One region of the Pseudoalteromonas sp. D15MCD-2 genome, then DNA from elsewhere that is predicted to be linked to it. Evidence: predicted binding sites of a transcription regulator. Region 1 holds the regulator's gene; the other holds the start of a gene.
The links. The regulator NrdR, encoded in region 1, represses ribonucleotide reductase genes. The targets are predictions, from matches to a motif close to AAACACNANATNTNGTGTTT.
Positions count from the first base shown of each region.

Region 1 (12,320 bases):
TATTGGTTTAGCTAACATGTACTTATACCATCCTTGATATTGACCAGTCTTATAAGCTTAGTTTGCCCTAATAAAAACGCAATTTAACAGAGCGATTTTTGTTTAAGTAACATTTTAAATATCTATGAAATATTTTAAATTTATAAATTTTTGTTATGTATCAATAAAAAAATATCATTATTAAAACACTGTGAAATAAATTCAATCCCTGTTTAAATATGTTCATCTTTACAAGATAGGCAAAAGTGCGTTTTAAGCGTACAATACAGCCTTTAAAAAACACCATACACGTTGCCTTAGGAGACCCCATGTTAGAACGTAGCATGAATATTTCGGATTTCGATCCAGAGTTATTTGCAGCCATCAATAAAGAGACGGCTCGTCAAGAAGAGCACATCGAACTGATCGCGTCTGAAAACTACTGTAGCCCACGCGTACTTGAAGCGCAGGGTTCTCAGCTTACCAACAAATATGCTGAAGGTTACCCAGGCAAACGTTACTATGGCGGTTGTGAGCATGTTGACGTTGTTGAGCAATTAGCAATTGACCGTGCAAACGAATTATTCGGCACAGATTACGCTAACGTTCAACCACATGCGGGTTCACAAGCAAACGCAGCTGTTTTCCAAGCTCTTCTTCAGCCGCACGATACAGTACTAGGTATGAGCTTAGCTCATGGTGGTCACTTAACTCACGGCTCACACGTTAACTTTTCTGGTAAAACGTACAATGCAATTCAATACGGCCTAAACGACGAAACAGGCGAAATTGATTATGCTCAAGTTGAAGCACTTGCATTAGAGCACAAGCCAAAAATGATCATCGCTGGTTTCTCTGCATACTCAGGCGTTGTTGACTGGGCTAAATTCCGTGAAATCGCTGATAAAGTAGGTGCATACTTATTCGTAGATATGGCTCACGTTGCTGGTCTTATCGCGGCTGGTGTATACCCAAGCCCAATCCCTCACGCACACGTTGTTACAACAACAACTCACAAAACATTAGCAGGTCCTCGTGGCGGTCTAATCGTTTCTGCATGTGGTGATGAAGAGATCTACAAAAAGCTAAACAGCGCTGTTTTCCCTGGCGGTCAAGGTGGTCCTTTATGTCACATCATCGCTGCTAAAGCGGTTGCTTTCAAAGAAGCATTACAACCAGAATTCAAAGCGTACCAAGCACAAGTTGTTAAGAACGCACAAGCAATGGTTGAAGTACTGCAAGAGCGTGGCTATAAAGTTGTTTCTGGTAAAACAGACAACCACTTATTCCTTCTTGACCTAATCGATAAAGATATCACAGGTAAAGATGCTGACGCTGCACTAGGTAACGCAAACATCACTGTAAACAAAAACTCAGTACCAAACGACCCTCGTTCACCGTTTGTAACGTCTGGTCTTCGTATTGGTTCTCCGGCTATTACTCGCCGTGGTTTCAAAGAAGCTGAGTCAAAAGAGCTTGCTGGCTGGATCTGTGACGTACTAGACAACATCAACGATGAGTCTGTACAAGCAGAAGTAAAAGAGAAAGTTAAAGCTATCTGTAAAAAATTACCAGTTTACGCTTAATTACTAGTTAAACCGTAATTAAGATAACAATAGCGTTGTTTTTTGCTATTATAAAGGCCGCTTACTAAGCGGCCTTTTTTTGTTTTTTATAAACGGAAGTTGAACCCTATGCATTGCCCTTTTTGCACCGCAAAAGATACTAAAGTAATTGATTCTCGACTAGTTGGCGGTGGTCACCAAGTGAGACGTCGACGTGAATGTAACGAATGCCATGAGCGCTTTACCACCTTTGAGGGCGCTGAACTTGTGATGCCAAGAGTCATCAAGCAAGACGGTAGCCGTGAACCATTCAATGAAGACAAGTTACTGAATGGCTTGCATCGCGCTTTAGAGAAACGCCCAGTGAGCACTGAGCAGGTCGACGAAGTCGTTAACATCATTAAATCTCAACTTCGTGCTACGGGTGAGCGTGAAATCTCTAGCCATTTAATTGGCGAATGCATCATGGAGTCACTAAAGAAACTCGACAAAGTAGCCTATGTGCGCTTTGCATCGGTTTATCGTTCATTTGAAGATATTCGCGAGTTTGGTGAAGAAATCGCTCGTTTAGGTGATTAATCATGTCGTTTACAGAGCTTGATACGGCTTATATGGAGCGTGCCATTGAGCTTGCTAAACTAGGTCGTTTTACTACGACGCCAAACCCGAATGTTGGCTGTGTTTTGGTTAAAGATGGCGAAATAGTCGGTGAAGGGTTTCATCAATTAGCAGGGCAGGGCCATGCTGAAGTGAATGCCTTGGCTGTAGCTGGCGACAACGCGAAAGGCGCCACTGCATATGTGACTTTAGAGCCATGTAGTCATTATGGACGAACTCCACCTTGTGCCGAAGGTTTAAAAGCCGCGGGTGTTAGCAAGGTGATTGCCGCTATGGTTGACCCAAACCCTGCGGTGAGTGGTCGCGGCCTACAAATTTTAGCTGACGCCGGTATTAGCGTTGCATCAGGTTTACTTGAACAACAAGCGCGCGATTTAAATAAAGGCTTTTTAAAGCGTATGGAAACTGGATTGCCATATGTGACTTGTAAAATGGCATGTAGTTTAGATGGTAAAACTGCGCTAAATAACGGCCAAAGTAAATGGATAACAGGCCCTAAGGCGCGCCAAGATGTGCAAGCATTTCGTGCGCAAAGCTGTGCTATCTTAACCGGTGCAGACACCGTTATTACTGATAATGCCAAACTTAATGTTCGTGTTGATGAGTTGCCATTTACCATGCCAACCTCTTTGCCTTTGCGCCAACCAACCCGAATCATTATTGACTCACAAAACAGGTTAACGCCTGAGCTTGCGTTATTCAGCATCGAGAGCCCGGTGATAATTTTTACCACTTCGCTTGATAATCACACCAAATGGCCTCACTTTGTTAAACACGAAGTAGTACCAGCAATTAACAATAAAGTTGATTTATCGGCGGTTTTAAAGCGTCTTGCTGAACTACAATTTAATCATATTTGGCTCGAAGCGGGGGCAACCCTTGCTGGGGTGTTCGCAGAGCAAGATTTAATTGACGAATACATTGTTTATATTGCCCCTAAGTTAATAGGTGATATGGGCAAAAGCTTACTAAACTTTGCAGAAGTCACCATGATGAATGATATCACTGAACTGAACTTTACTGATACAGTGGTGATTGGCGACGATATTCGCTTAACAGCGATAAAAGCAAAGCAAGCCACAGACATTGAAAATAAAGAGTAGCACTATGTTTACTGGAATTATTGAAGCAACAGGTAAAATTGTTGAACTAACACAAAAGCAAGGTGATCTAGCTATTCGTATTCAAAGCGCTAATTTGGATATGAAAGACGTCAAGCTCGGTGACAGTATTGCCACCAATGGTGTGTGTTTAACGGTTGTCGCTAAACATAGCGATGGTTTTAGTGCTGACTTATCAAACGAAACAATTAGCTTAACTGGGTTTGCACATTATAAAAAAGGTCAAACAGTTAACCTCGAAAAAGCCATGCAACCGGTTTCTCGCTTAGGAGGGCACTTAGTGTCAGGGCATGTTGATGGTATTGCGACTGTCGAAAGTATTAGTCCCAATGCTCGTGCAACCGAGTACTGGTTAAGCACAGACAATGATTTAATGAAGTACATTCCGTACAAAGGTTCTGTGTGTATTGATGGCATTAGCCTAACCGTCAACGAGGTTGAGCAAAATCGCTTTAAGCTGACGATTGTTCCGCATACTGCAGAGCAAACAACGATTGCAGAATTTCAGGTGGGGACTCAGGTGAACTTAGAAGTTGACCAGATTGCTCGCTATTTAGAGCGCCTAATTAAAGGGGCTGAACAACCTTCCCGTTCAGACATATCAATGAGCTTGCTAGCACAAGCTGGCTTTATTAAATAAGCAAAGATACGTCACTATTAATCATACTCTCATGGGCACATTATGAATTTACACAGCGCGCAAGAAATTATCGATGACATTAAAGCCGGTAAAATGGTTATTTTAATGGACGATGAAGACCGAGAAAATGAAGGCGATTTAATCATCGCAGCAGAGCACATTAGTGCTGATGCTATCAACTTTATGGCAACACATGGCCGTGGTTTAATTTGTTTAACAATGACACAAGAGCGTTGTCAGCAGTTAGAATTACCACTGATGGTGAAAAATAACGGTGCAGCTTTTTCAACTAACTTCACTATGTCGATTGAAGCGGCGAAAGGTGTAACTACAGGTATTTCAGCGGCCGACCGTGCACGTACCGTTCAAGCCGCAATCGCTAAAGGTGCCGTGCCGAGCGATATCGTACAGCCAGGGCATATTTTCCCAATTATGGCGCAGCCTGGTGGCGTGTTAACACGTGCAGGTCATACTGAAGCAGGTTGTGATTTAGCGCGTTTAGCGGGTCTTGAGGCGTCATCTGTGATTGTTGAAATCTTAAACCCAGATGGCACCATGGCGCGTCGCCCTGATCTTGAAGTATTTGCTAAAGAGCATGACTTAAAGATTGGCACCATTGCAGATTTAATCGAATACCGAAACCTAAACGAAACCACCATTGAGCGCGTTGCTAAATGTAAACTGCCAACAGATCACGGTGAGTTTGATTTAGTGACCTACAAAGACACCATTGATGGTCAGCTTCACTATGTTTTACAAAAAGGTGAAGTATCGAAAGACGAGCCAACGTTAGTACGTGTTCACTTACAAAGTACCTTTAACGATATTCTATTATCAGATAGAAGTGCTGATCGTAGCTGGGGCTTATCAGATGCGATGGCTTATATCGCTGAGCACAACGGTGTGCTGGTTATCTTGGGTAAACAAGAATCAACTGAAGACCTAGAAGCAACCGTTAAAGCCTTTGCCGCTGAAGATGCTGGCGAAAATGTGAGTCATCGTAAATTCCAAGGTACATCGCGTACTGTGGGTGTGGGCTCGCAGATTTTGGCTGATTTAGGTATTGAAAAGATGCGCTTAATGAGCCGTCCTAAGAAGTACCATGCGTTATCTGGTTTCCACTTAGAAGTGGTTGACTACGTTGAGCCTAGCTCTTAATTAGGGAAAACAGATTTACTAGGCTACTTTTATATTTTTGTGGTATTATGCGCCGTAATTTTTGCGCAATCGCAACCGCTTAAACTTATTTTTTAGGGTTATTAAATGAAAATTATTGAAGGTAACAAATACGCACCGGGCAAAAAATTTGCCATTGTCATTTCTCGCTTTAATGACTTTATTGGTAGCAGCCTATTAGCAGGTGCTGTTGATGAGCTTAAGCGCACAGGTGGCGTATCTGAAGACGACATTACAGTTGTTTACGTACCAGGTGCCGTTGAATTACCTTTAGCAGCGAAACGCGTTGCAGCAAAGAAAGAACACGATGCAATCATCGCTCTAGGCGTAGTGATCAGAGGTGGTACACCACACTTTGATTTAGTCGCTGGCGAATCAAACAAAGGTCTTGCGCAAGTATCTCTTGAGTATGATATCCCGGTTGCATTTGGCGTATTAACCACTGAAAGCATTGAGCAAGCAATTGAGCGCGCAGGTACCAAAATGGGTAACAAAGGCGGCGAAGCTGCTTTAGGTGCGCTTGAAATGGTTAATGTGTTAGACAAAATTTAAGTTTAAGGAATCTCTGTGAAACCAGCAGCAAGACGTAAAGCACGTATCTTAGCACTTCAAGCCGTATACTCTTGGCAGTTAAGCGGTAACCCAATTGCTGATATTGAACAGCAAATGTTAATTGAAAATGATGTGACTAAGATCGACGTCGAATATTTCAAAGACCTAGCACGCGGTGTTGTTGTTAACTGTAAGCAATTAGATGAAATCGTTGCACCACATTTAGCACGCCCAGCTGATGAGTTAGACATGGTCGAAAAAGCAATTTTACGTCTGTCTGGCTATGAGCTGAAATTCCGTGAAGACGTACCTTACAAAGTGGCAATCAATGAAGGCATTGAGCTTGCTAAGATGTTTGGTGCTGAAGACAGCCATAAGTTTGTCAACGGTGTACTTGATAAAGCAGTGAAAGAACTGCGTAAGTAAGTAACCCCGTAAAGGAGAGCCGGCTTGGGCCGGCTTTTTTGTGTATGAAGGAATTTGAACTAATCAATCGTTACTTTAAGGGGCGTGGCATTATTCGCCGTGATGTGAACCTAGGTATTGGTGACGATTGTGCCTTAGTAACTGTGCCTGAAAACTGTCAATTGGCGGTAACAACAGACACCTTAGTTGCGGGCGTACACTTTTTTGATGACATCTCTGCGCGTGCCCTTGGGCATCGAGCTTTAGCTGTTAACTTAAGTGACCTTGCGGCAATGGGCGCTGAACCTACGTGGATTTCGGTAGGCCTTACGTTGCCTGAAGCAAATATCGAGTGGCTTGAAGAGTTCACTGAAGGCATGCATGAAATTGCAGAGTACTTCAATGTGCAAATCATTGGTGGTGATACCACTCAAGGCCCTTTAACTATTACGATTTGTGCTAAAGGCATCGTGCCTGAAGGCAAAGCACTGCGCCGTAGCGGTGCTAAAGTTGGCGATTGGATTTATGTAACAGGTCCATTAGGAGATGCTGGTGTAGCCATTGAAGCCCGTAAACAAGGCCTCGATATCGCCCCTGAACACTTAAGCTATTTAAATAATCGCTTTGATTATCCGACTCCACGTGTTGCAGCTGGTCAGGTTCTGCGAGGCGCTGCCTCTGCAGCAATTGATATTTCCGATGGCTTATTAGCTGACTTGGGCCATATTTTAGCGCTATCGCAAGTTAGTGCGGTGATCAATGTTGATAAAGTGCCTGTTTCTGATGCATTAAACTCGTCGATTCCACGAGCAGAGCAATTTGACTATATCTTAAATTACGGTGACGACTACGAGCTGCTGTTTACTGTGCCAGAAAGCAATAAAAGCATGGTTGATATGAAGCTACGCCAATATGGTGTTGAAGCAAGTTGTGTAGGTCAAATTAAAAGTGGCGAAGGTGAGATTGAGCTATTACTTGATGGTGAGCAATTTAATTATCAAGGTAAGGGCTTTCAGCACTTTACGAAGGAGCCGGTTTGAGCAGTAACCGATTATTCAATTTAAAACGCCCACACCAATTTTTTGGTTTGGGTTTTGGCTTAGGCCTTGCCCCTAAAGCACCTGGCACCTTTGGTACCTTTGCTGCCTTGCCATTTATTTTTACTACTATGTACTTTCCACTGTGGTTACAGATTGTGTTTGCCATCGTGATCAGTGTATTTGGTATTTGGGCATGTGGTAAAACAGCAGATGACTTAGGGGTACATGATCATCCAGCCATTGTTTGGGATGAAGTTGCTGGTTATTATATCACCATGATTGGTGCTGCACTGAGTTGGCAGTCACTGTTGGTTGGTTTTTTATTGTTCCGCTTTTTTGATATCGCTAAACCAGGCCCTATCCGAATTCTAGATAGACGTTTACACGGTGGCTTGGGCATCATGGCTGATGATATTTTAGCAGGTATATTTTCATTAATTTGTGTTCAAGCCTTGTTTAAAGCAGGCTATTTGCCTTTTTAAACGATGAGTTAAGTGTTACTTGGTGGCAAGTATATGATGCGATTTCTAGTTGTCTGTTTGTTGATGCTTTGCAGCACGTCTGCGTTTGCATCTATTACTGACTATGTCGTCAAACAGTGGAACATCCAAAATGGCTTGCCATCGCAATCTTTAAAAAGCATTGCTCAAGATGAGCAAGGTTATATGTGGCTAGGTACTCAGTTTGGCTTAAGCCGCTTTGATGGTAACACCTTCACTAACTTCAATACGCAAAACAGCGATTTCCTACCAAGTAATGGTATTAATAAGCTATTAGTCGATAGTACTGGGTTACTTTGGGTTGGTACCAAAAATGGCTTGGTAACACTTGATCCTAAAACCATGATGTCGCAAACCTTTAACGTCAAAGGTCCGGTTCGCGATATTCTTGAAGACTCCAAAGGCAGTATATGGATTGCAGCGAATGGCCTTTATTACGTTGCTCGAAATCAAGTCACACTCAATCAAAACTCAGCGTTAATTGTACCTGTATCTAATGCCACAGCAATTACGCAAATTGTTGGTTCAGTGAGCCAAATGGCGTTGTCGCCAGAAGGCATTTGGCTGGTCAATGAGCGTCATTTATTGCGTTTAACCAATACCTCTTCTGACTTTGCAAAGTTACGATTAGAGCTGACTGCCAAAGTTTCATTACCTGAGCGTTTAGCACAAACCATTATTCATGATATGGCTTGGCTTGAAGGGAACTTATACCTAGCTTCAGAGCTGGGTGCTTACTTTCTTGATTTAGATGACGAGCTGCGCCCATTCCCACTGCCAAATGCCAGTAACTCTGCCGTTTATAAGTTTATGAGCGACTCAGATGGGGCGCTTTGGATTTCGACCTATGGCCGACTGTTATTTCGTGATAATTCAGGGGATTGGCAATGGGTTGAGCCAAGCCAGCTCGATCAAAGCATTTGGTTTGCCGATATTTTCCGTGACAATCAAAATAATATTTGGCTGGCAAGTTTCAGTGAAGGCTTATGGCTTGCTCACGAAGGACGTATTGAACGTCACTCAGCTATCTCAAATATGACCGAAGCGGTGATGGCGATTAGCCAAGCACCTGATGGCAAACTATGGGTGGCTAACCGCAGCGGTGTTGGCTACTTTGATTACAACAAGAATTTTGTAAATCAAATTCCGAGTAACCAGTTTGGTCTAGCTGCAGTGCACGACTTACAATTTGATGGTGATCGTTTGTACATCGCAACAGGCCGCGGTGTGTTTTATTACGAAAATCAAAACTTGTATACGGTACCGGGGCGAGCGCTGCGCGATAACCCAGTATTCGCAATTAGCCGTTCTAGCAAAGGCGGTTTTTGGCTCGGTACTGGCCGTGGTATGTACCGCTTAAGCTACGGTGGTTTAACACCCTTTGCATACAATGCATTCTTAAGCAGTAAATTTATTACCTATGTTCTGGATGAGCAAAACTTTGGCTTAATTGGCACCAGTAAAGGGGCTTATTACTTTACCGACCGCGGGATTGAAAAAATTGGCGACCAAACCAGCTTAGAAAGTGCCTACGTTACTAGTATTTTGAATATTGAAGGGGTGGGGATATTAATTGGCTCACTTAACGATGGTTTATTTTATCGCAGTACCAAAGGTCAGTGGCGTCAGTTAGATGCGACAGATGGTCTGCCGTATGGCTCTATTTTTAGTCTTGTTTACGATAAGCAATTAAAACGTATCTGGGTTAGTACCATGAAAGGTGTATACCGCATGCCAGTAGAGCAGTTTGGTACTGATATCGAGAGCTTAAAAGTAGAACAAGTGATCTCATCGTTCGACCGTCAACTTGATGGTAAAGCAAGTCAGTGTTGTGCTGGTCTGGGTCATGACGCTGTAGCAGATACCGGTAACTCTATTTGGTACCCAAGCCTACAAGGTGTGGTAGAAATACCAAAGAGCGTTGAGCTTTTTGGTGTTCAAGCTCTTAAGCCTCGCATTGAAAGCTTGATCACGCCGCTTCGTCATTTAAGTACCGCAACTTTAGGTAATAAACCAGAGCTGCAAATTGATGAACGCGATGTAACGTTAAAATACACTGCGATTGATTATTATGCTCCTTCAAGTATTGAGTTCCGTTACCGTTTAAGTGGCTTAGACAGTGACTGGCGTTATGCCAATACTCGTCGTGAGGCAATCTATACCAACTTACCGCCGGGTTCGTTTTTATTCCAACTTGAAGCAAAACGCCGTGGTGAAGATTGGCAAAAAGCACGTCGTACTGAGTACAGCTTTGTAGTGCCGCGCCGTTTTGATGAGACTATTTATTTTAGACTCTTGATCACTAGTAGCTTTATTTTACTGTTCTACCTTGTATTTTGGGTATTTAGAGCGCAAGAGAAACGTAAGCAATTAGCCCTTGAAAGCTTAGTAACAGAACGTACCGTAGAGCTTCGAGAAGCTAACGATAAACTTAACCAAGTGAACTCACAGCTTAAGTTAGTTAGTCACTCAGATGAGCTTACAGGCCTACGTAGCCGCCGCTTCTTGTTTGATCAGCTCCCTAAAGATATCGAACACTTCCAGCGTAACTCGCAATCATTGCAAGCGCAGGGTAAGTCGCTCGTGCTATTGATAATTAACTTTGATAACTTCAGTCGCATTAATGATGCATATGGCCCGCTTGCCGGCGATAGCTGCTTACAGCAAATGGCGACTTTATTGAATAGTCGTACTCAAGGTTCTGACTATGTTGCACGCTGGAGTGGCGATGAGTTTTTACTCTTACTACGTGATTTCAAACGCACAGCAATAGACAATTATGTGGCCGATTTATGTGAAGCAATTGCAGCAAACCCATTTAGATTACCGAATGGAGAATCGACCACGATTACTGCGTCGGTTGGCTGGTCTTTCTATCCTTTACCTTTATTAGGTGGCCAAGTTATTGGTTGGGAAACCTCAGTTAACCTTGCTGATATTGCATTGCATCAAGTTAAAAAGCGCGGTGGTGATGGTGTAGCAAACATTACCTTTGACGAGCAATTAGATGCCTTTGAATTCGAGCAGAGCCACAATGTTGATCAGCAGCTTAGTGCACTTCAAGCTAATGGCTTAGCCGATATTAAAATTTGGATGCGTTAGCGTTTCTATTGGTATTAAAAAAGGAGCCTTAAGGCTCCTTTTTTGTGAATGCTGTTTGGCTTAAGCCATGAACTCTTTGATGCTAGTTAAGATACCACTTGCATCTAGGCCCATTTCGGCGTGCATTTCATCTTGCGTACCATGCTTAATGAACTCATCTGGAATACCTAAATTTAAGATAGTCACATCCGCTTTGATTGCAGCTAAGTATTCATTTACAGCAGAACCCGCACCGCCTGCAATGGCGTTGTCTTCTAGGGTAACAATGACATCATGACTGCCGAGTAATTCACTGATAGCGTCAGTATCAAGAGGCTTAATAAAGCGCATATCAATCACTGTTGCGTTAAGCTCTTCTGCAGCTACCTTGGCGTTCTCTAGCAGCGTACCAAACGACAATATGGCCACTTTATTACCTTGTTTGATATTACGCGCTTTACCAATTTCAATTGCACTCATGGTTGATTCAACCTCACAATTACCGGCACTACCACGTGGGTAACGAACAGCAACAGGTTGATTGCATTGGTAGCCAGTGTAAAGCATTTGGCGGCACTCGTTAGTGTCGCTAGGCGCCATGATAATCATGTTAGGAATACAGCGCATAAAGCTTAAGTCATAGGCGCCTTGGTGAGTTTCACCATCAGCACCAACAATACCGGCACGGTCAATAGCAAATAGAACAGGTAAGTTTTGTAATGCTACATCGTGGATAAGTTGGTCGTACGCACGTTGTAAAAAGCTTGAATAAATAGCAACAACAGGCTTCAACCCATCACAAGCAAGACCAGCTGCAAGCGTTACAGCATGTTGCTCAGCAATTGCTACATCAAAGTATTGCGCTGGGTACTCTTTAGAAAAACGTACCATGCCTGAGCCTTCACGCATGGCAGGGGTAATTGCCATTAGCTTGTCGTCTTGAGCTGCCATATCGCATAACCAGTCACCGAACACATTTGAGAATGTGGCAGCGCCCGGTTTTGATTTTGGTAATTTCGACATGCTCGGATCAAATTTTGGTACGCCGTGGTAGCCAATTGGATCTGCTTCAGCAGGCTTATAACCTTTACCTTTTTGCGTTTTAATATGTAGTAATTGCGGGCCTTTAAGGTTGCGCATATTACGTAAGGTATCAACCATCATATTAACATCGTGGCCATCAATTGGGCCGATGTAGTTTAGGCCTAACTCTTCAAAGAAAGTGCCCGGAATGACCATACCTTTTAAATGTTCTTCCATTCGGCTGGCAAGTTCTTTCACTGGCGGTAAACCAGAAAGAAGCTTTTTACTGCCTTCACGAATATTGGTGTAGAAGCTGCCAGATAAAATACGGGCAAAGTGATTGTTTAGTGCACCTACGTTTTCTGAAATCGACATTTCATTATCGTTTAAGATAATTAACACGTTAGGGTTAACATCACCCATGTGGTTCATCGCTTCAAATGCCATACCAGCAGTGATCGCACCATCGCCAATAACAGCAACTGTTTTACGATCTTTACCTTCTTTTTCGGCAGCAATGGCCATGCCTAAGGCTGCTGAAATAGAGGTGCTCGAATGGCCAACACTAAATGTATCGTAAGGGCTTTCTTCACGGTATGGGAAAGGGTGCAAACCGTCTT
Region 1 is NZ_JBCFQE010000001.1:2,861,933-2,874,252, reverse strand. Features, by position in the region: gene AADY36_RS13255 (hypothetical protein) at 1-18, opposite strand, end outside; gene glyA (serine hydroxymethyltransferase) at 309-1,565, shown strand; gene nrdR (transcriptional regulator NrdR) at 1,674-2,123, shown strand; gene ribD (bifunctional diaminohydroxyphosphoribosylaminopyrimidine deaminase/5-amino-6-(5-phosphoribosylamino)uracil reductase RibD) at 2,126-3,265, shown strand; gene AADY36_RS13235 (riboflavin synthase) at 3,270-3,923, shown strand; gene ribBA (bifunctional 3,4-dihydroxy-2-butanone-4-phosphate synthase/GTP cyclohydrolase II) at 3,966-5,081, shown strand; gene ribH (6,7-dimethyl-8-ribityllumazine synthase) at 5,187-5,651, shown strand; gene nusB (transcription antitermination factor NusB) at 5,667-6,077, shown strand; gene thiL (thiamine-phosphate kinase) at 6,122-7,096, shown strand; gene AADY36_RS13210 (phosphatidylglycerophosphatase A family protein) at 7,093-7,578, shown strand; gene AADY36_RS13205 (two-component regulator propeller domain-containing protein) at 7,612-10,698, shown strand; gene dxs (1-deoxy-D-xylulose-5-phosphate synthase) at 10,759-12,320, opposite strand, start outside.

Region 2 (12,320 bases), 1.1 Mb from region 1:
CGATGAAGTCTTCATCTTTCATCTTCGTTGCTGATTTACCTTTACCACCACGACGCTGTGCTTCGTAGTCAGATAATGGTTGATACTTAACGTAACCTTCGTGAGAAAGCGTTACGACAACGTCTTCTTCATTGATTAGGTCTTCAAGGCTAATATCGTGAGCAGCTGCACTGATTTCAGTACGACGTTCGTCACCATATTGCTCTTTAATTTCTACAAGCTCATCGCGGATAACTTCCATTAGACGCTCTGGGCTTGAAAGAATGTGTAAAAGCTCAGCAATTAGATCAAGTAAGTTTTGGTACTCGTCTAAGATCTTCTCATGCTCAAGACCTGTTAGTTTGTGTAAACGTAGGTCTAGAATTGCCTGTGCTTGTTGGTCAGATAGATAGTACTGACCGTCACGGATACCTAGTTCAGCCGCTAACCAATCAGGACGTGCTACGTTATCTTCACCCGCTTTTTCAAGCATCGCTTTAACAGTGCCTAGTTCCCAAGGACGTGCTGTTAGTGCAGCTTTTGCTTCTGCTGGTGTTGGTGACTTACGAATAAGTTCGATAATTGGGTCGATATTCGCAAGGGCAATCGCGAGGCCTTCAAGCGTGTGAGCACGGTCACGGGCTTTACGTAAATCGAATACAGTACGACGTGTAACAACTTCACGACGGTGCACGATAAACGCTTCAAGCATTTCTTTTAGGTTGAAACACTTAGGTTGGTTGTTATCAAGTGCAACCATGTTCATACCAAACACAGTTTGTAACTGAGTTTGTGCATATAGGTTGTTCAAGATTACTTCACCAACATCACCACGTTTGATTTCGATAACGATACGCATACCGTCTTTATCTGATTCGTCACGTAGTGCGCTAATACCTTCAATCTTCTTATCTTTAACAAGCTCTGCGATCTTTTCAATAAGGCGTGCTTTGTTAACTTGATAAGGGATTTCGTGAACGATGATTGTTTCACGACCGGTTTTTTCGTCAACTTCGATTTCAGCGCGAGCACGGATATATACTTTACCACGACCGGTTAAGTACGCTTGCTCAATGCCTTTTTTACCATTGATAATCGCCGCAGTCGGGAAATCTGGACCCGGGATATATTCAATAAGGTCAGCAATTGACATATCAGGGTTTTGAATAAGCGCTAAACAACCATTGATAACTTCTGTTAAGTTATGAGGTGGAATGTTAGTCGCCATACCAACCGCGATACCCGAAGAACCATTTACTAATAAGTTAGGTACTTTAGTAGGTAATACGTCAGGAATTTGCTCAGTACCGTCGTAGTTCGGTACGTAATCAACCGTTTCTTTTTCTAAATCAGCTAATAATTCATGTGACATTTTCGCCATACGGACTTCCGTATAACGCATTGCTGCCGCAGAGTCACCGTCAACAGAACCAAAGTTACCTTGGCCGTCAACAAGCATGTAGCGTAATGAGAAAGGCTGCGCCATACGAACGATGGTGTCATATACCGCGCTGTCGCCATGTGGGTGGTACTTACCGATTACATCACCAACAACACGTGCTGATTTCTTGTAAGGTTTATTCCAATCATTATTGAGTTCGTTCATTGCAAACAGAACGCGGCGGTGAACTGGCTTTAAGCCGTCACGTACGTCTGGCAATGCACGTCCTACGATTACACTCATCGCGTAATCAAGGTAGGAGTTTTTTAATTCATCTTCAATATTGACTGGCAGAATTTCATTGGCGAGATCAGTCATTTGATTTCACATTCCTTCAGTATTGACTCATTAAGAGGCAAACCGCCGTCTTAAGAGCTTTAGTTATTATTTCCAGACCATGCTATCACAATTTATTTAGATTTACAGGCGCTAAATCTTTGCGATTTATTAATTTCCCCCTATATAATGGCCTCAGATTAACGAGGAAGTTTTTTATGACCGAGCATCAAAATGTAGATAATGCAGAAATTGCAAAGTTTGAAGCCATCGCAGAACGTTGGTGGGACCGCGACGGAGAGTTCAAACCCCTTCATGAAATAAATCCTCTACGTTTGGATTTTGTCGCTGATAAAGTAGGCGGCTTATTTGATAAGGAAACCTTAGATGTTGGCTGTGGTGGCGGCATCTTAAGTGAAAGTATGGCGCGTATGGGCGCTAAAGTAACCGGCATCGATATGGGCCAAGAGCCACTTACCGTTGCTAAGTTACATAGTTTAGAAACAGGCGTACCTGTTGATTATATAAAAGTACCTGCAGAGCAATTTGCTGCTGAGCACCCTGCTCGCTTTGATGTTGTGACCTGTATGGAAATGCTTGAGCATGTTCCAGATCCTGCTTCTATTATTCGTGCTGTAGCAGAGCTTGCTAAACCGGGCGCCGATGTCTTCTTTTCAACATTAAATAAAACACCAAAAGCTTATTTGTTTGCTATTGTCGGTGCTGAAAAGCTTTTAAAGATGGTTCCTGAAGGTACTCATGACCATAAAAAGTTTATTAAACCTGCACAGCTTATTGCATGGGCAGAAGAAGCGGGATTAAAAGTACGCGCCAGTACCGGCCTTAACTATAACCCGTTTTCTAAGCAGTACAGCTTAAATGATGATGTAAGTGTTAATTACATCCTGCACTTTGAGAAACTAGCCTGATGAGTGGTGTACAAACACCCTCTATCGATTTTGATGCTTTTATCTTTGATTTAGATGGCACACTACTCGATACCGCAGATGACTTAGGTGGCGCATTGAACCGCGTGTTAGCAGATGCCAATGTGGCGCCTGTTGCTGAGCATGTTTATCGCCCTGCTGCGTCTAACGGTGCAAATGCATTATTAGAAGTAGGGTTTGGGGATAAATGGCCCGAACTTGAACAACTCGCCTTGCGCCAGCAGCTTCTTGACTACTACGCCGAAGATATTGCTGTGCACAGTAAATGTTTCAATGGCATCGAACAGCTTTTAATTGCACTTGAGCAAAACAATATTAAGTGGGGCATTATGACTAATAAGCCCGGCTTTTTAACTGAGCCCTTAGTGCAAGCTATTCCCTCCTTGCGTGATGCAAAGGCAGTTGTGAGTGGCGATACATTAGCTGTATCAAAACCATCACCGGATCCACTATTACACACCGCTGAGATCTTAGACGTTGATCCGAGCCGTTGTTTGTATATCGGTGATGCTGAACGTGATATTCAAGCTGCAAAAGCGGCCAATATGTACAGCGCAACAGCGTTATGGGGTTATATACCCAGTGTAGACGCTGCACTTGGCTGGCAAGCGGATTTCAATTGGCAAACGCCGATTGATGGTTTCAACCATATATAGTGTTATTTGATAACTGAAACACCATATATTGTGATTTGATTTACTTTTGAGCATTCATTGATGATAAAAAAATCAGTCAAAATTTATTTTTAAAAACGGTAAATTTTCTGGATCTTTTGTTGATTTCTACAAATTTCGTCGTCTATGAATGTTCAAAGGTTAATGGTCACTAACACAATGCGTTTATCCAATAGTTATCCACAAAATGGGGCAATTCTATCCCTTGCAAAACAGCGCAGACCACACTATCTTGTGATCTGCAATTTAAACAACACCAGATATTGTGGCTAAATGTTATTCAATTAGATCACCCTGGCGTTTAATAATAATAATTACATAAAGAATACCTTTGTCTTTACAACTATAATTTCCCAAGGAATACAGGCAAAACTATGAACCAACAGCTATCTGTAAGCAAACGTGACGGCCGTAAAGAGTCACTTGATCTAGATAAGATCCATCGCGTGATCGCTTGGGCCGCAGAAGGTCTAGAGAATGTGTCTGTCTCACAAGTTGAATTAAAATCACATATTCAATTTTATGACGGCATTCGTACCGATGACATTCATGAAACAATCATCAAAGCTGCAGCTGATCAGATCTCTAAAGATACGCCTGATTACCAATACCTAGCTGCTCGCTTAGCTGTATTCCATTTACGTAAAAAAGCGTACGGTCAATTTGAGCCACCACGCTTATACGATCACATCACGAAATTAGTTGAAGACAAGCGTTATGATCAACACCTACTTGTTGATTATACCGAGCAAGAAATTGACGAGTTAGATGCTTACATCGATCACAACCGTGACTTAAACTTCAGCTACGCTGCTGTAAAGCAACTTGAAGGTAAGTATTTAGTTCAAAACCGTGTTACTGGTGAAATCTACGAAAGTGCACAGTTTTTATATATCTTAGTGGCTGCAAGCTTATTCTCTGATTATCCAAAAGAGACACGCCTTGATTACATCAAGCGTTTTTATGATGCAGTATCTACATTCAAAATTTCATTACCTACCCCTATCATGGCAGGTGTACGTACCCCTACACGTCAGTTCAGCTCATGTGTACTTATTGAATGTGGTGATAGCCTAGATTCTATCAATGCAACATCGTCTGCGATTGTTAAATACGTTTCACAACGTGCCGGTATTGGTATTAATGCCGGTCGCATCCGTGCGCTTGGTAGCCCTATTCGTAACGGCGAAGCGTACCACACAGGTTGTATTCCGTTTTATAAGCACTTCCAAACAGCGGTTAAGAGCTGTTCACAAGGTGGTGTTCGTGGCGGCGCAGCAACACTGTTCTACCCGCTTTGGCACTTAGAAGTTGAAAACCTACTTGTTCTTAAGAACAACCGTGGTGTTGATGATAACCGTGTACGTCACCTTGACTACGGTGTGCAGTTCAACAAATTAATGTATAGCCGTTTAATCAAAGACGATTACATCACATTATTTAGCCCTTCAGATGTACCAGGTCTATACGATGCGTTCTTTGAAGATCAAGCAAAGTTTGATGAGCTATACATCAAATACGAGCAAGACGAGTCAATTCGTAAAAAACGTATTAAGGCGATTGAGTTATTCTCAATGTTTGCACAAGAGCGTGCGAGCACAGGTCGTATCTACTTACAAAACGTTGACCACTGTAATACGCACAGCCCGTTCATCTCGACTGTGGCACCAATTCGTCAATCTAACTTATGTTTAGAAATTGCATTACCAACTAAGCCACTTAGCAATGTAATGGATGAAGAAGGTGAAATTGCACTTTGTACGCTGTCGGCGTTTAACTTAGGTGCAATTGAATCACTTGACGAATTAGAGGAACTTGCTGAACTTGCAGTACGTGCTCTTGATAACTTACTTGATTTCCAAGACTACCCTGTTCCTGCGGCGAAAAACGCAACTATGGGTCGTCGTACGCTAGGTATTGGTGTTATTAACTACGCGTACTACTTAGCGAAAAATGGTAAGCGTTACTCAGATGGCAGCGCAAATGCCCTAACTCACAAAACATTTGAAGCAATTCAATATTATCTAATGAAAGCATCAAATGAGTTAGCGAAAGAACGTGGTGCGTGTCCTAAATTTAACGAGACAACGTATTCTCAAGGCATTATGCCAACAGATACTTACAAGCGTGACCTAGATCAGTTCTGTGAAGAGCCGCTTCACTTAGATTGGGACTCATTACGAGAAAGCATTAAAGAGCACGGTATGCGTAACTCTACGCTATCTGCCCTAATGCCTTCAGAGACATCATCGCAAATCTCTAACGCAACAAATGGTATTGAACCACCACGTGGTCATATCAGCGTTAAAGCAAGTAAAGATGGTATCTTAAAGCAAGTAGTGCCAGATTATGAAAATCTGAAAGATAACTACGAGCTACTGTGGGATATTCCTTCAAACGATGGTTACCTACAACTGGTTGGTATTATGCAAAAATTCGTTGACCAAACGATCTCTGCAAACACTAACTATGATCCATCTAAGTACGAAGGCGGTAAAGTACCTATGAAGGTGCTATTAAAAGACCTACTGACTGCGTATAAACTTGGTGTTAAAACCCTGTACTATCACAACACACGTGATGGTGCATCAGACTCTCAAGATGAGTTAACACCAGAGGTAGAAGATGACGGTTGTGCAGGCGGCGCTTGTAAAATCTAATTAAATTAATAACATAACAAAAGCGGGCTCATTAGCCCGCTTTGTCCTGACTGTTTTTTGAGAAATCACTATGTCATATACAACTTTTAGCCGAAATCATAATAACCAATTACAAGAACCGATGTTTTTCGGCCAAACGGTAAACGTGTCACGTTACGACCAACAAAAGTACCCTATCTTCGAAAAGCTAATTGAAAAGCAACTTTCGTTCTTTTGGCGTCCTGAAGAAGTTGATGTAAGTAAAGACCGTCTTGACTTCCAAGCGTTACCAGAGCACGAAAAGCACATCTTTTTAAGCAACTTAAAATATCAAACGCTACTTGATAGTGTGCAAGGTCGTTCGCCTAACGTTGCGTTACTACCTATTGTGTCTATTCCTGAGCTAGAAACTTGGATTGAAACATGGGCGTTCAGTGAAACTATTCACAGCCGTTCATACACACACATTATCCGTAACGTTACGCAATCTCCTGAACTTATCTTTGACGATATCGTAAGCAACGAAAAAATCAGTGAGCGTGCTGATGCGGTAACTAAGTACTACGATGATTTAATCAGCATGATTTCTGTTTACAACCTATACGGTGAAGGTAAACATGTGATCAACGGTGAAGAAGTTAAAATCAGCTTATTTGACCTTAAAAAGCAACTTTACCTAGCAATGATGTCGGTTAACATCTTAGAAGCGATTCGTTTCTATGTAAGCTTTGCTTGTTCATTTGCTTTCGCTGAGCGTGAATTAATGGAAGGTAATGCAAAAATCATCAAGCTAATCGCCCGTGATGAAGCGTTACACTTATCTGGTACACAGCACATCTTGAACATTATGCAAGAAGGTAAAGACGACCCAGAAATGGCAATCGTTGCAGCACAATGTCGTGAAGAAGCAATTCAGATGTTTGTTGAAGCAGCAGAACAAGAAAAAGATTGGGCAGAATACCTGTTCAAAGATGGTTCTATGATTGGTCTTAACAAAGATATATTATGCCAATACGTTGAATACATCACTAATGCACGTATGACTGCGGTAGGCCTACCTGCACAGTTCGAAAGTAAGAGTAACCCTATTCCTTGGATCAACTCTTGGTTAGTATCAGACAACGTTCAAGTTGCTCCACAAGAAGCTGAAATCAGCTCTTACCTTGTTGGTCAAATTGACTCTCAAGTTGATGCATCTGACTTTGGTGACTTCGACCTGTAATGAGCTCAAACAACACTGCAGAGGTTATCCTTGCAGGAACAGACAGCCAGAATCTTGAATTTGATTCTGGCTGTTCATCTCTCCTTGAATGCCTAGAACAAAACAAAATAGATGTCCCCTACCAATGCCGTGAAGGTTATTGTGGCGCTTGCCGTGCAAAATTAGTCGAAGGTGATGTGAGCTACAATCAAGAGCCGCTTGCGTTCGTTCGAACAGGCGAAGTGTTGCTGTGTTGTAGTAAACCCAATGGAAAGATAAAAATTGAGCTTTAATGCCAAATAAGCTCACTGGTTTGGTAGAAATTTTCTTTATCTGACACACTCACCATTTGCTGATCAATCGTAACATCCCACTGTAAGTTTTTAGTTAGATGACTCGCTAATTGCTCAATGAAATTGTCATCAAACGCAATTAAATGACCATTATTGATAAGTTCTAACTGGTGTTCATTTTCTTTAAGCCAATCGTTATTTAAGGTTGTCACGACCCATAGCTCATCAACCCGCTTTGCAATTTTGTTGAGCTGTAAAATATCCGGTTGGTCAACAGCAAGCCATGTTTGATAATGGTCATCAAGCGCTTTTATTGATACATCTGGTTCAGCATGACTGAACCTTGCATTCAATATGGCTGTTTCGTTGTGTGAAAATAAGCAATAACTTAAAAGCTTGAGTACAAAGTGTTCATAGCTTTCGCGACGGTCACAAGCAGTGGTAAACACCTCTTTGTGATTACGATGCTCTCTTAAATCAGCAATGGTAAAATTTGCTTTGAATACCCTATTTTTATCAGACATAAGATTTGGCCATCTCAGTGTAACAGTCTAAGTATAGTGTATGGTGTTAAAATCGCGACTTAAGGTAAAGTTATAGTATAACGTTATTGCAGTTAAAAAATTGCAGTGTTATATTATATCACCACACTCAACAACAAACTTAGAAGTAGTAATGATGAAACAAGTTTCAATTCTTTCTAGTGCTGTTGCCGCTGCGCTGTTTTCTCAATCAACAATGGCTGCTGTGATCACAGGTCAAGTATTAGATAAAAACCAACAACCTATCAGCAATGCTGAAATACATGTACACGGCAAATCACAAAGCGTTGTCACTGACAAACAAGGTCAGTTTAAAATTGATGTAGACAATAAAGGTCAGCTTCACATCAGTAAAAACAATTTCATCGATAAGCGTGTTGCTATTAATGGCGAAGACCAAAATGTTGTAGTTACGCTTACACCAACATCGGTTGAAACTGTTGTTGTTTATGCATCAGCACTTCATAAAAATAGTCTTGAAATGATTTCGCCTGTGAATGTTTTAGCCGGTGATGAGTTAAAAGACAAAGCAAAACCGACATTAGGGGAAACACTAAAAGGTTTACCGGGCGTTAATGCTAGCTACTTTGGCCCAGTTTCATCAAGCCCTATTATTCGTGGTTTAGATGGTCCGCGTGTGAAGATCACCCAAAATGGCCTTGATAGCAGTGATGCATCTCGTATCGGCCCTGACCACGCAACATCAAATGACAGCCTAGCAGCAGAGCAAATCGAAGTACTTCGCGGCCCTGCTACCCTACTTTATGGCTCTGGTGCTATCGGTGGTGTGGTGAACGTTGTTGATAACCGTATTCCTACCGATAACATTGACTCTTTAACCGGTGCTGCACAATACACACACGATACAGTATCAAATACAAACACTTATGCTGCAAAACTTGAAACCGGTAATGATGGTTTCAACTTCCATTTCGATGGTACAAAGCGCAAAGGTCACGATTATGACACGCCAAACTTCGAGCTTCCTGAGGAACATGAAGAGCACGAGGAGCATGAAGGTGAAGAGCATGAAGAACACGAAACAGCTAATAGCGTAGAAAACACCTTTATCGATAGCCAAACAGTTAACTTTGGTACTAGTTACGTAGGCGATCACCTAACGCTAGGTGTGTCATTCGGTCGCATCGAAACAGATTATGGCATTCCTGCTCATGAGCATCATCATCATGAAGAAGAGGAAGATCATGATGAACATGAAGGTGAAGAAGAGCACGAAGAATCAGTATTTGCACAGCTAGAGCAAGACCGCTGGCAAGGTTACATGAGCTATGCACTTCATGATAACTGGATTGAAAATATCTCACTACGCGTTGGCTACACAGACTACAAACACGCTGAAATTGAAGATGGTGCAGTGGGCACGGTGTTTACAAACAAAACAACCGAAGCACGTGCAACTGTTGAGCACAAGTTAGGCCTTTGGCACGGTATGGCTGGTTATCACTACACTGAGTCTGACTATGATGCAGATGGTGAAGAAGCCTTTACGCCAGCAAGTGTTACTAAAACAAACGCGTTATTCGTTCTTGAAGAACGCCAGTTTGGTGATGTGACCGTTGAGCTAGGTGCACGCCTTGAAGATTACCAAATCGACTCTGCTGTAAGCATGGCTGAGCATCATCACGATCATGAAGAGGAAGAAGAGCACCATGACGAAGAAGAAGCTGAAATCATTAACTACAGTGAAGATTTCACAAACTTAAGCTTATCTGCAGGTGCAATTTGGCAATATCAAGAAGGCCAAAGTGTTGCTTTAAGTGTATCTCGTTCAGAACGTGCGCCTCTAAGTGCTGAATTACTATCAAACGGCATTCATATCGCAACAGGCACTTACGAGCTAGGTCTTGGTTATCATATTGAAGATGGCGAAATTCATTTTGAGCCAGAAGATATCGAGCAAGAAACAGCAACGAACTTTGATTTAAGTTTCCGCCGCTTTATTGGTGACTTTGGTTACACAGTTAACTTCTTCTATAACGACATTGAAAACTATTACTACCAGCAAAACACCGGTTTAGTTTTTGATGAAGAGCATGGCTTAGAATCAGCAGCTGATGCAGATGAAGATGCAATGGCGGTTTACCAATTTACAAGTAAAGATGCGAAATTATACGGTATTGAGTTTGACGTACATTATCAAGTGACGCCAAGTGCGCTAGTTAAAGTGTTTGGCGATTCAACAACGGCTAAGCTAAAAGATGATGAAGGTTACTTACCTCGTATCCCTGCTAATAAACTGGGTTCTGAATTACAGTACACAGTGTCTGATTGGAAGTTTAGCCTAACCGGTACTCATTATTTTGAGCAGTCTGACATTACTGCTTACGAGACAAAAACTGACGGTTATACCCTGTTTGATGCATCAGCTAACTACCAACTTGACTTAGGTCCTGTTGATACACAGCTTTACATCAATGTTGACAACTTAACCGATGAACTTGGTTTCGTACACAGCTCATTCATTAAAGAAAAAGCACCACTACCTGGTCGTAACTTCAGCTTGGGTATTCGCGGTTATTTCTAATCGCTTTTAATAGTTATAAAAAAACCCTTTCACTTTTAAAGTGAAAGGGTTTTTTATTAAGCATAGAAACTAAGTAAAATTAGCTATTAGCCCTTTTGTTCAATCTTTGCCCATGAATCACGAAGACCCACAGTTTGATTGAATACTAAGGTTTCTGCTTTGCTATCACGACAGAAGTAACCTGTACGCTCAAACTGGAAGCCCTGCTCTGCTTGTGCATTTGCAAGTGATGGCTCAACTTTCGCATTTTCAAGAACCACAAGTGATTCAGGGTTTAGTGTTGCGTTAAAGTCTTCTGCTGCCGCTGGGTTTGGTACGTTAAATAAACGGTCGTATAAACGAACTTCAGCTGTGATAGATTCACTCGCTGATACCCAATGGATAACACCTTTAACTTTACGGCCATCACTTGGGTTTTTACCCAGAGTTTCAGGATCATAAGAGCAGAAGATAGTCGTAATTTCGCCGTTTTCGTCTTTTTCAACGCGCTCAGCTTTAATTACATAAGCACCACGTAAACGTACTTCTTTATCAAGAACTAAACGCTTAAACTTATTGTTTGCTTCTTCACGGAAGTCTTCACGCTCGATATAAAGTTCGCGAGTGAAAGGTACGTCACGGCGACCCATCTCTTCTTTATTCGGGTGATTAGCTACAGATAACGTTTCTACTTTATCTGCGTCATAGTTTTCGATAACAATCTTCACAGGATCAAGAACAGCCATTGCACGAGGTGCATGCTCATTTAGGTCTTCACGGATACAGGCTTCTAGCATACCCATTTCAACCATGTTCTCTTGTTTAGTGATACCGATACGAGAACAGAACTCACGTACTGATGCAGGTGTATAACCACGACGACGTAAACCAGCAATCGTTGGCATACGTGGGTCGTCCCAGCCTTCAACATGACCATTTACCACTAAGTCGTTTAATTTACGCTTAGACATAATGGTGTACTCAAGATTTAATCGTGAGAACTCGATTTGTTGCGGATGACACTCAAGGCTGATGTTATCTAATACCCAATCGTATAAGCGACGGTTATCTTGGAACTCAAGCGTACATAATGAATGTGTAATACCTTCTAGCGCATCTGAAATACAGTGCGTGAAGTCGTACATTGGGTAAATGCACCACTTGTCACCAGTTTGGTGGTGATGAGCAAAACGTACACGGTAAATAATCGGATCACGCAGTACCATGAATGAGCTTGCCATATCAATTTTAGCACGCAGTACACACTCACCTTCTTTGAATTCGCCATTACGCATTTTTTCGAATAACGCTAGGTTTTCTTCAACTGGCGTATCACGGTATGGGCTGTTTTTACCTGGCTCTTTTAAAGTACCACGGTATTCACGGGCTTGATCTGGCGATAAGAAACACACATATGCTAGGCCTTTTTCGATAAGCTCAACAGCATAGCCATATAACGCATCGAAATAGTTAGATGAATATTTAATTTCACCATCCCACTGGAAACCTAACCATTGCACATCTTCTTTAATCGAGTTTACGTAGTTGATGTCTTCTTTTTCTGGATTCGTATCATCAAAACGTAAGTTACAAAGACCTTGATAATCTTGGGCGATACCAAAATTTAAACAAATAGACTTTGCATGACCAATGTGTAAAAAACCGTTTGGTTCTGGTGGAAAACGCGTGTGTGTAGTCGCATGCTTACCGCTTGCTAGATCTTCGTCGATACGCGTTCTAATAAAGTTACTTGGGCGATTCTCAATTTCCGCCATAGGAGCATAATCCTCTGAATATTGCATGG
Region 2 is NZ_JBCFQE010000001.1:1,759,395-1,771,714, reverse strand. Features, by position in the region: gene gyrA (DNA topoisomerase (ATP-hydrolyzing) subunit A) at 1-1,738, opposite strand, end outside; gene ubiG (bifunctional 2-polyprenyl-6-hydroxyphenol methylase/3-demethylubiquinol 3-O-methyltransferase UbiG) at 1,915-2,625, shown strand; gene AADY36_RS07960 (HAD family hydrolase) at 2,625-3,299, shown strand; gene nrdA (class 1a ribonucleoside-diphosphate reductase subunit alpha) at 3,692-5,977, shown strand; gene nrdB (class Ia ribonucleoside-diphosphate reductase subunit beta) at 6,048-7,178, shown strand; gene yfaE (class I ribonucleotide reductase maintenance protein YfaE) at 7,178-7,450, shown strand; gene AADY36_RS07940 (YaeQ family protein) at 7,447-7,974, opposite strand; gene AADY36_RS07935 (TonB-dependent receptor) at 8,129-10,537, shown strand; gene glnS (glutamine--tRNA ligase) at 10,624-12,291, opposite strand.
Region 2: nrdA (class 1a ribonucleoside-diphosphate reductase subunit alpha) is a predicted target of NrdR. The motif match lies at 3,569-3,588, and genes of this name have one in related genera.